Regions from separate parts of the Brevibacillus sp. JB24b genome, predicted to be linked through region 2. Evidence: a T-box and tRNA genes for the amino acid it is inferred to sense, from the RefSeq annotation. Region 2 holds a T-box; the other regions hold tRNA genes.
The links. The T-box of region 2 lies ahead of argS (arginine--tRNA ligase). A T-box ahead of a tRNA ligase gene usually reads a tRNA of that ligase, here a tRNA-Arg.

Region 1 (2,307 bases), 1.5 Mb from region 2:
TAGCTTATCTCCAAATACGGAACTCATTAAGGCAACCGCCACACCTGCTGTTGCATTCTGCTGATCAAGTATTGGATTCACTTCTACAAATTCAGCTGATGTTAAAATATCTGCCTCGGCCAGAATTTCCATGGCCAAATGTCCTTCTCGATAAGAGATACCTCCGATAACTGGAGTTCCTACTCCTGGAGCATATAATGGATCTAAACCATCTAAATCCAAGCTCAGATGAACTCCATCGGTTCCTTTTGTAACATATTCAATTGTTTCTTCCATTACACGTGTCATACCTAGGCGATCGATTTCATGCATGGTATATACTTTAATGCCAAGCTCTTTGATTAATTCACGTTCACCAGAATCCAAATCTCTAGCACCAATAATGACAACATGTTCTGGTTTTATCTTCGGACTATATCCTCCGAGTTTAACCAAGGCTTCATGTCCAATTCCTAGTGAAGCAGCAAGCGGCATGCCATGAATATTTCCAGAGGGGGATGTCAGACCTGTATTTATATCACCATGAGCATCAAACCAAATCACGCCAAGGTTCTTTTTCATCTGAGCAACTCCCGCAAGCGTTCCTAACGCTATACTGTGATCGCCTCCTAAAACTAAAGGAAAACGTTCATCTTCTATCTCCTTTGCCACCTTTGCTGCAAGTCTTTCATTTGCCTCTAAAACCTGATGTAGATACTTATGGTTGTCAGTCTCTTCGAAATTTTCAGGCCTAATAACAGGAATATCCCCTAAATCCTTCACTGAATATCCCAAACCCTCTAAACGCTTCACTACCCCAGCATATCTAATAGCGCTAGGTCCCATATCTACACCGCGACGATCACAACCTAAATCGAGAGGTACACCAATCATTGATATCTTTTTATTCATATGTGAGACTCCTTCCTTGGGGTAACAAAGTCTTCTACTTTCTATCTCTATATTGTAGACGGAGATGAGGCAATGACTCAACTCGACAAATTTTTGCATAGTTATGAATTTATTTTACAATTATTTGACAAACAAAAAAGCAACCCAGATCATCTGAGTTGCTTCTCTTGTAAACTTATGGAGCGGGTGATGGGAATCGAACCCACGCGACCAGCTTGGAAGGCTGGAGTTCTACCATTGAACTACACCCGCATAATGCATGGTCGGGAAGACAGGATTCGAACCTGCGACACCTTGGTCCCAAACCAAGTACTCTACCAAGCTGAGCTACTTCCCGACATTATGGCGTGCCCTGAGAGATTCGAACTCCCGACCTTTTGATTCGTAGTCAAACGCTCTATCCAGCTGAGCTAAGGGCACATCTATGGAGCGGACGACGGGTCTCGAACCCGCGACCTTCGCCTTGGCAAGGCGACGCTCTACCAATTGAGCTACGTCCGCAAAATAAAAATGGTGAGCCATGAAGGACTCGAACCTTCGACCCTCTGATTAAAAGTCAGATGCTCTACCAACTGAGCTAATGGCTCCCAATGGCTGGGGTACCAGGATTTGAACCTGGGAATGACGGAGTCAAAGTCCGTTGCCTTACCGCTTGGCTATACCCCAATAGGAATGGTGGGGAGAGACGGATTCGAACCGCCGAACCCGGAGGGAGCAGATTTACAGTCTGCCGTGTTTAGCCACTTCACTATCTCCCCAATATAATGTTGCATTTTAAATAAATAAATGGTGGAGGATGACGGGATCGAACCGCCGACCCTCTGCTTGTAAGGCAGATGCTCTCCCAGCTGAGCTAATCCTCCAGATAAATGGTGACCCGTAGGGGATTCGAACCCCTGTATGACAGCGTGAAAGGCTGCTGTGTTAAACCGCTTCACCAACGGGCCATATGGCTCCTCAGGACGGACTCGAACCGCCAGCCTACCGGTTAACAGCCGGTTGCTCCACCATTGAGCTACTGAGGAACAATATGAAAGAATTGTTCTTTCAAAACTAGATAATGAAAGTCAGCATAAAGGCAATGTGGATAAGTCCTCGACCGATTAGTATTCGTCAGCTCCATGCATTGCTGCACTTCCACACCGAACCTATCAACCTCATCGTCTATGAGGGGTCTTACTAGCTTGCGCTATGGGAAGTCTCATCTTGAAGGGGGCTTCACGCTTAGATGCTTTCAGCGCTTATCCCGTCCGCACATAGCTACCCAGCTGTGCCACTGGCGTGACAACTGGTGCACCAGAGGTGCGTCCATCCCGGTCCTCTCGTACTAAGGACAGCTCTCCTCAAACTTCCTACGCCCGCGACAGATAGGGACCGAACTGTCTCACGACGTTCTGAACCCAGCTCGCGTACCGC
Region 2 (2,307 bases):
ATCCTATAGCGGAAATTTCTTCGGTGATAACTTCAGCTTCATTTTAGTGCTGTTCATCCTACTGGTCATCATTTCTTGCGGCTGCTGCTAATATAGTAGGTTATTTCACCGACAAACCTGAATACAGTTATGCTCTTCTTTATCTACACGCAACTCTACATGATCCTAATTTATTAGATACAACAACAAAGCCACCAGAGAATCAAATCAGGTTTGCACACTTCACCAATATACCTAGAGGAAAAGGGGCAGGCACATGCCCCTTTGCTCTCTTTTCCTTACATTTCCTCGCTTGTAGAGATACTTGCCCTCTGCTAGGATAAAGGGGAAAGATGGAGGGATTTACATGGAAAATAATCAAGCATGTTTACATACATCTGTGTTTCAAGCCTCATTGACCCACATAAAGATTACAAACAGCAGTTTGAGTCTGCCACTGATAAAGAAGCTCTGACCACCTATTTTTTTAAACAATGGGATCAGCAAAAAAAGAGACAGTGATAAACCTTGCTAGAATGCCTTTTGTTGGGTATACTAGACGCTATATAACCATGTATTCGATGATGAGGAAAGTAATGATGGTTCCGTGCTACTAGCGAGTCAGGATTGGTGGAAGCCTGATAGAACGGCCATGATGAAGCGCACCTCGGAGACGCGGCTTGAATCTTGTCTATAGACAATGTATAGAGTTCGCCGGGTTTGCCCGTTACAGCTATCAAGCAGGTTTTTTTCCAATTAAGATCAATGATTGGTCTAATTGAAAAAAACAAGAAGAGTGGCACCGCGGGAGTATGCTAAAAATAACCTCTCGTCTCTTTACGGATTGATTTGTGATGGTATCTATCCAAAAGAGACGGGAGGTTTTTTGCTGTTGTTACTTTGTACCATCGTATGTTCCTTCTAATCAAAACGATCTATGCTTGTATACCCTATGGTTATATTTATATTTGTATCCCACTTTTCACGGAATGATCAGATATTCCCTGAAAGTTTGTGTCGATCGATTAAAAGAAAGGATGAAATAAACATGAATTACAAACAGCTTGTTGCCGAACAAATCTCCACTGCTCTAACTGACATGGGCGTAGAGGATTTTTCCTGCGAACGTGTCCTAGGCATACTCGAAACTCCTCCTAACCCACAGATGGGTGATTTAGCCTTCCCTTGCTTCCAATTAGCGAAAGCTTTGCGAAAGGCACCACCAATGATCGCAACAGAGTTAGCTTCTAAGATTTCCTTGCCTTTCTTACAAGAAGTACAAGTGGCAAATGCATATATCAATCTGTTTTATAATCAAACCAGTGTTATTACCACTTGTATTGAAACCATTCTAGAGCAGGGTTCTGCTTATGGTACTACTGATGTTGGTGCTGGTAAAAAGGTACCAATCGACTTATCTTCTCCAAACATTGCGAAACCATTCTCAATGGGACATTTACGCTCAACCGTTATCGGAAATGCACTTGCAAACATCATGGAAAAGCATGGTTATCAGCCAGTTCGAATCAATCACTTAGGAGATTGGGGTACACAATTTGGTAAACTAATCGTTGCCTATAAAAAATGGGGCGACGAGGATAAAGTAAAAGCCGAGCCTATTAAGGAATTGCTGAAGCTATATGTTCACTTCCATGAACAAGTAGAAAATGATCCAACACTTGAAGACCAAGGTCGCGAATGGTTCAAAAAATTAGAAGATGGCGATGAGGAAGCCCAGCAATTATGGCAATGGTTCCGCGATGAATCCCTAAAAGAATTTAAGAAAATCTATGAATTGATGGGTGTTTCCTTTGACTCCTTCAATGGAGAAGCATTCTACAACAATCAAATGGATCGCGTTGTAGATTTGTTGGAGGAAAAAGGATTATTAACAGAATCGGATGGCGCAATGGTTGTATCCTTAGATGAGTACGACATGCCTCCTTGCTTGATTAAAAAACGCGATGGCGCTACCTTATACGCGACGCGCGACCTAGCTGCCGCTTTTTATCGTCATGAGCACTATGATTTCGGAAAAGCATTATATGTAGTTGGTGGAGAACAGCGTCTGCATTTCCAACAATTATTTAAGGTCTTATTAAAAATGGGTTATGACTGGGCGAATAACATGCATCATATTCCATTCGGCATGATGTTAAAAGATGGTAAAAAAATGTCCACTCGTAAAGGGCAAGTTGTTCTGTTAGAAGAAGTATTGTCTCAAGCAATTACTGATGTACTCAAAGTTATCCAAGAGAAAAATCCATCTCTTCCAAATAAAGAACAGGTCGCTCGCCAAGTCGGTGTAGGTGCCGTTATCTTCCATGA
Region 3 (2,307 bases), 2.7 Mb from region 2:
CGGGGAGGTTTGGCACCTCGATGTCGGCTCATCGCATCCTGGGGCTGAAGTAGGTCCCAAGGGTTGGGCTGTTCGCCCATTAAAGCGGTACGCGAGCTGGGTTCAGAACGTCGTGAGACAGTTCGGTCCCTATCTGTCGCGGGCGTAGGAAGTTTGAGGAGAGCTGTCCTTAGTACGAGAGGACCGGGATGGACGCACCTCTGGTGCACCAGTTGTCACGCCAGTGGCACAGCTGGGTAGCTATGTGCGGACGGGATAAGCGCTGAAAGCATCTAAGCGTGAAGCCCCCTTCAAGATGAGACTTCCCATAGCGCAAGCTAGTAAGACCCCTCATAGACGATGAGGTTGATAGGTTCGGTGTGGAAGTGCAGTAATGCATGGAGCTGACGAATACTAATCGGTCGAGGACTTATCCACATTGCCTTTATGCTGACTTTCATTATCTAGTTTTGAAAGAACAATTCATTCATACTGTTCCTCAGTAGCTCAATGGTGGAGCAACCGGCTGTTAACCGGTAGGCTGGCGGTTCGAGTCCGTCCTGAGGAGCCATGCTCCTGTAGCTCAGTCGGTAGAGCGCTTCCATGGTAAGGAAGAGGTCGCAGGTTCGATTCCTGTCGGGAGCACCATAGCCATAATTGGCCCGTTGGTGAAGCGGTTTAACACAGCAGCCTTTCACGCTGTCATACAGGGGTTCGAATCCCCTACGGGTCACCATTTATCTGGAGGATTAGCTCAGCTGGGAGAGCATCTGCCTTACAAGCAGAGGGTCGGCGGTTCGATCCCGTCATCCTCCACCATTTTACTTTTATATTGTCGCGGGGTGGAGCAGCTCGGTAGCTCGTCGGGCTCATAACCCGAAGGTCGCAGGTTCAAATCCTGTCCCCGCAACCAAATTCTTGGAGCTGTGGTGAAGTTGGAGTTCACGCCGGTCTGTCACACCGGAGGTCGCGGGTTCGAGTCCCGTCAGCTCCGCCATCTTTTTAAAAGATGACGGTTTTAAATAACATAATTTGCGCCGGTGTAGCTCAATTGGTAGAGCACCTGACTTGTAATCAGGGGGTTGTGGGTTCAAGTCCTATCGCCGGCACCACATTATACATGGGGAGATAGTGAAGTGGCTAAACACGGCAGACTGTAAATCTGCTCCCTCCGGGTTCGGCGGTTCGAATCCGTCTCTCCCCACCATGTATGAGCCATTAGCTCAGTTGGTAGAGCATCTGACTTTTAATCAGAGGGTCGAAGGTTCGAGTCCTTCATGGCTCACCATTTTTTATGCGGACGTAGCTCAATTGGTAGAGCGTCGCCTTGCCAAGGCGAAGGTCGCGGGTTCGAGACCCGTCGTCCGCTCCATTATGTGCCCTTAGCTCAGCTGGATAGAGCGTTTGACTACGAATCAAAAGGTCGGGAGTTCGAATCTCTCAGGGCACGCCATATTACATATATCGGGAAGTAGCTCAGCTTGGTAGAGTACTTGGTTTGGGACCAAGGTGTCGCAGGTTCGAATCCTGTCTTCCCGACATTTTCGTTTTGCCGGGGTGGCGGAATAGGCAGACGCAACAGACTTAAAATCTGTCGGGAGTAATCCCGTACCGGTTCAAGTCCGGTCCTCGGCACCAATATAATTTGCGGGTGTAGTTCAATGGTAGAACTCCAGCCTTCCAAGCTGGTCGCGTGGGTTCGATTCCCATCACCCGCTCCATTGAATTAATCGAACTGGTTATCAGAAAAGAGTGTCCTTTTAAGGACACTCTTTTCTGATATATTGGATATTATCTAAATTTTGAAAGGTGGTTATAGATGATACCAAGAATTTACGAGTTATTTATTCCTCACGAGCACATAATCTCAGCTGTAAAAAACAGGAGCTGAGATTATGTGCTTTTATCGAAATATTATGCATAATATAAAGTATATTATTAATGTTACGTATCTATTGAGCTGACGAATTCTGTCTGGATGCAATGGGAAAGGCTTTTTTATTATTGTAAATCATATGGTAAGCGGATAAAAAAACGTGTAACTGTACTATTAGATTCACAGTAAATACTACCATTATGTTTTTCAATAATGTTTTTACAGATAGATAATCCGATCCCAGTATTATCGTCTTTGGTGGAAAAGAAAGGCTGAAAAAGTTTCTCTACAAGATCTTGAGGGATTTCTTCCCCATTATTCTCTACCATGATAGTAAGGCTGTCTGTATGTTTATATGTAGATACCTGTACGTGCTTGTATACGTTTGAACTAACCGCATCAATAGCATTGTTTAATAAATGAATGAGTACCTGAGATAGCCCTTCTTTGTA

Region 1: it has a tRNA-Arg gene. The T-box ahead of argS (arginine--tRNA ligase) is inferred to sense a tRNA for this amino acid. The anticodon was not compared.
Region 3: it has a tRNA-Arg gene. The T-box ahead of argS (arginine--tRNA ligase) is inferred to sense a tRNA for this amino acid. The anticodon was not compared.

The regions. Positions count from the first base shown of each region.
Region 1 covers NZ_JBNVQV010000001.1:221,824-224,130, reverse strand. The annotation lists gene rocF (arginase) at 1-891, opposite strand, end outside; tRNA gene ACQV1I_RS01255 (tRNA-Gly) at 1,070-1,143, opposite strand; tRNA gene ACQV1I_RS01250 (tRNA-Pro) at 1,152-1,228, opposite strand; tRNA gene ACQV1I_RS01245 (tRNA-Arg) at 1,235-1,311, opposite strand; tRNA gene ACQV1I_RS01240 (tRNA-Gly) at 1,317-1,392, opposite strand; tRNA gene ACQV1I_RS01235 (tRNA-Lys) at 1,403-1,478, opposite strand; tRNA gene ACQV1I_RS01230 (tRNA-Gln) at 1,483-1,557, opposite strand; tRNA gene ACQV1I_RS01225 (tRNA-Tyr) at 1,565-1,649, opposite strand; tRNA gene ACQV1I_RS01220 (tRNA-Val) at 1,679-1,754, opposite strand; tRNA gene ACQV1I_RS01215 (tRNA-Glu) at 1,762-1,838, opposite strand; tRNA gene ACQV1I_RS01210 (tRNA-Asn) at 1,842-1,916, opposite strand; rRNA gene ACQV1I_RS01205 (23S ribosomal RNA) at 1,975-2,307, opposite strand, start outside.
Region 2 covers NZ_JBNVQV010000001.1:1,685,329-1,687,635, reverse strand. The annotation lists gene ACQV1I_RS08250 (YjcZ family sporulation protein) at 1-91, shown strand, start outside; T-box leader at 552-819, shown strand; gene argS (arginine--tRNA ligase) at 1,028-2,307, shown strand, end outside.
Region 3 covers NZ_JBNVQV010000001.1:4,379,681-4,381,987, reverse strand. The annotation lists rRNA gene ACQV1I_RS20490 (23S ribosomal RNA) at 1-417, shown strand, start outside; tRNA gene ACQV1I_RS20485 (tRNA-Asn) at 476-550, shown strand; tRNA gene ACQV1I_RS20480 (tRNA-Thr) at 552-627, shown strand; tRNA gene ACQV1I_RS20475 (tRNA-Glu) at 639-715, shown strand; tRNA gene ACQV1I_RS20470 (tRNA-Val) at 723-798, shown strand; tRNA gene ACQV1I_RS20465 (tRNA-Met) at 816-892, shown strand; tRNA gene ACQV1I_RS20460 (tRNA-Asp) at 900-976, shown strand; tRNA gene ACQV1I_RS20455 (tRNA-Thr) at 1,016-1,091, shown strand; tRNA gene ACQV1I_RS20450 (tRNA-Tyr) at 1,102-1,186, shown strand; tRNA gene ACQV1I_RS20445 (tRNA-Lys) at 1,192-1,267, shown strand; tRNA gene ACQV1I_RS20440 (tRNA-Gly) at 1,276-1,351, shown strand; tRNA gene ACQV1I_RS20435 (tRNA-Arg) at 1,356-1,432, shown strand; tRNA gene ACQV1I_RS20430 (tRNA-Pro) at 1,445-1,518, shown strand; tRNA gene ACQV1I_RS20425 (tRNA-Leu) at 1,531-1,617, shown strand; tRNA gene ACQV1I_RS20420 (tRNA-Gly) at 1,627-1,700, shown strand; gene ACQV1I_RS20415 (sensor histidine kinase) at 1,981-2,307, opposite strand, start outside.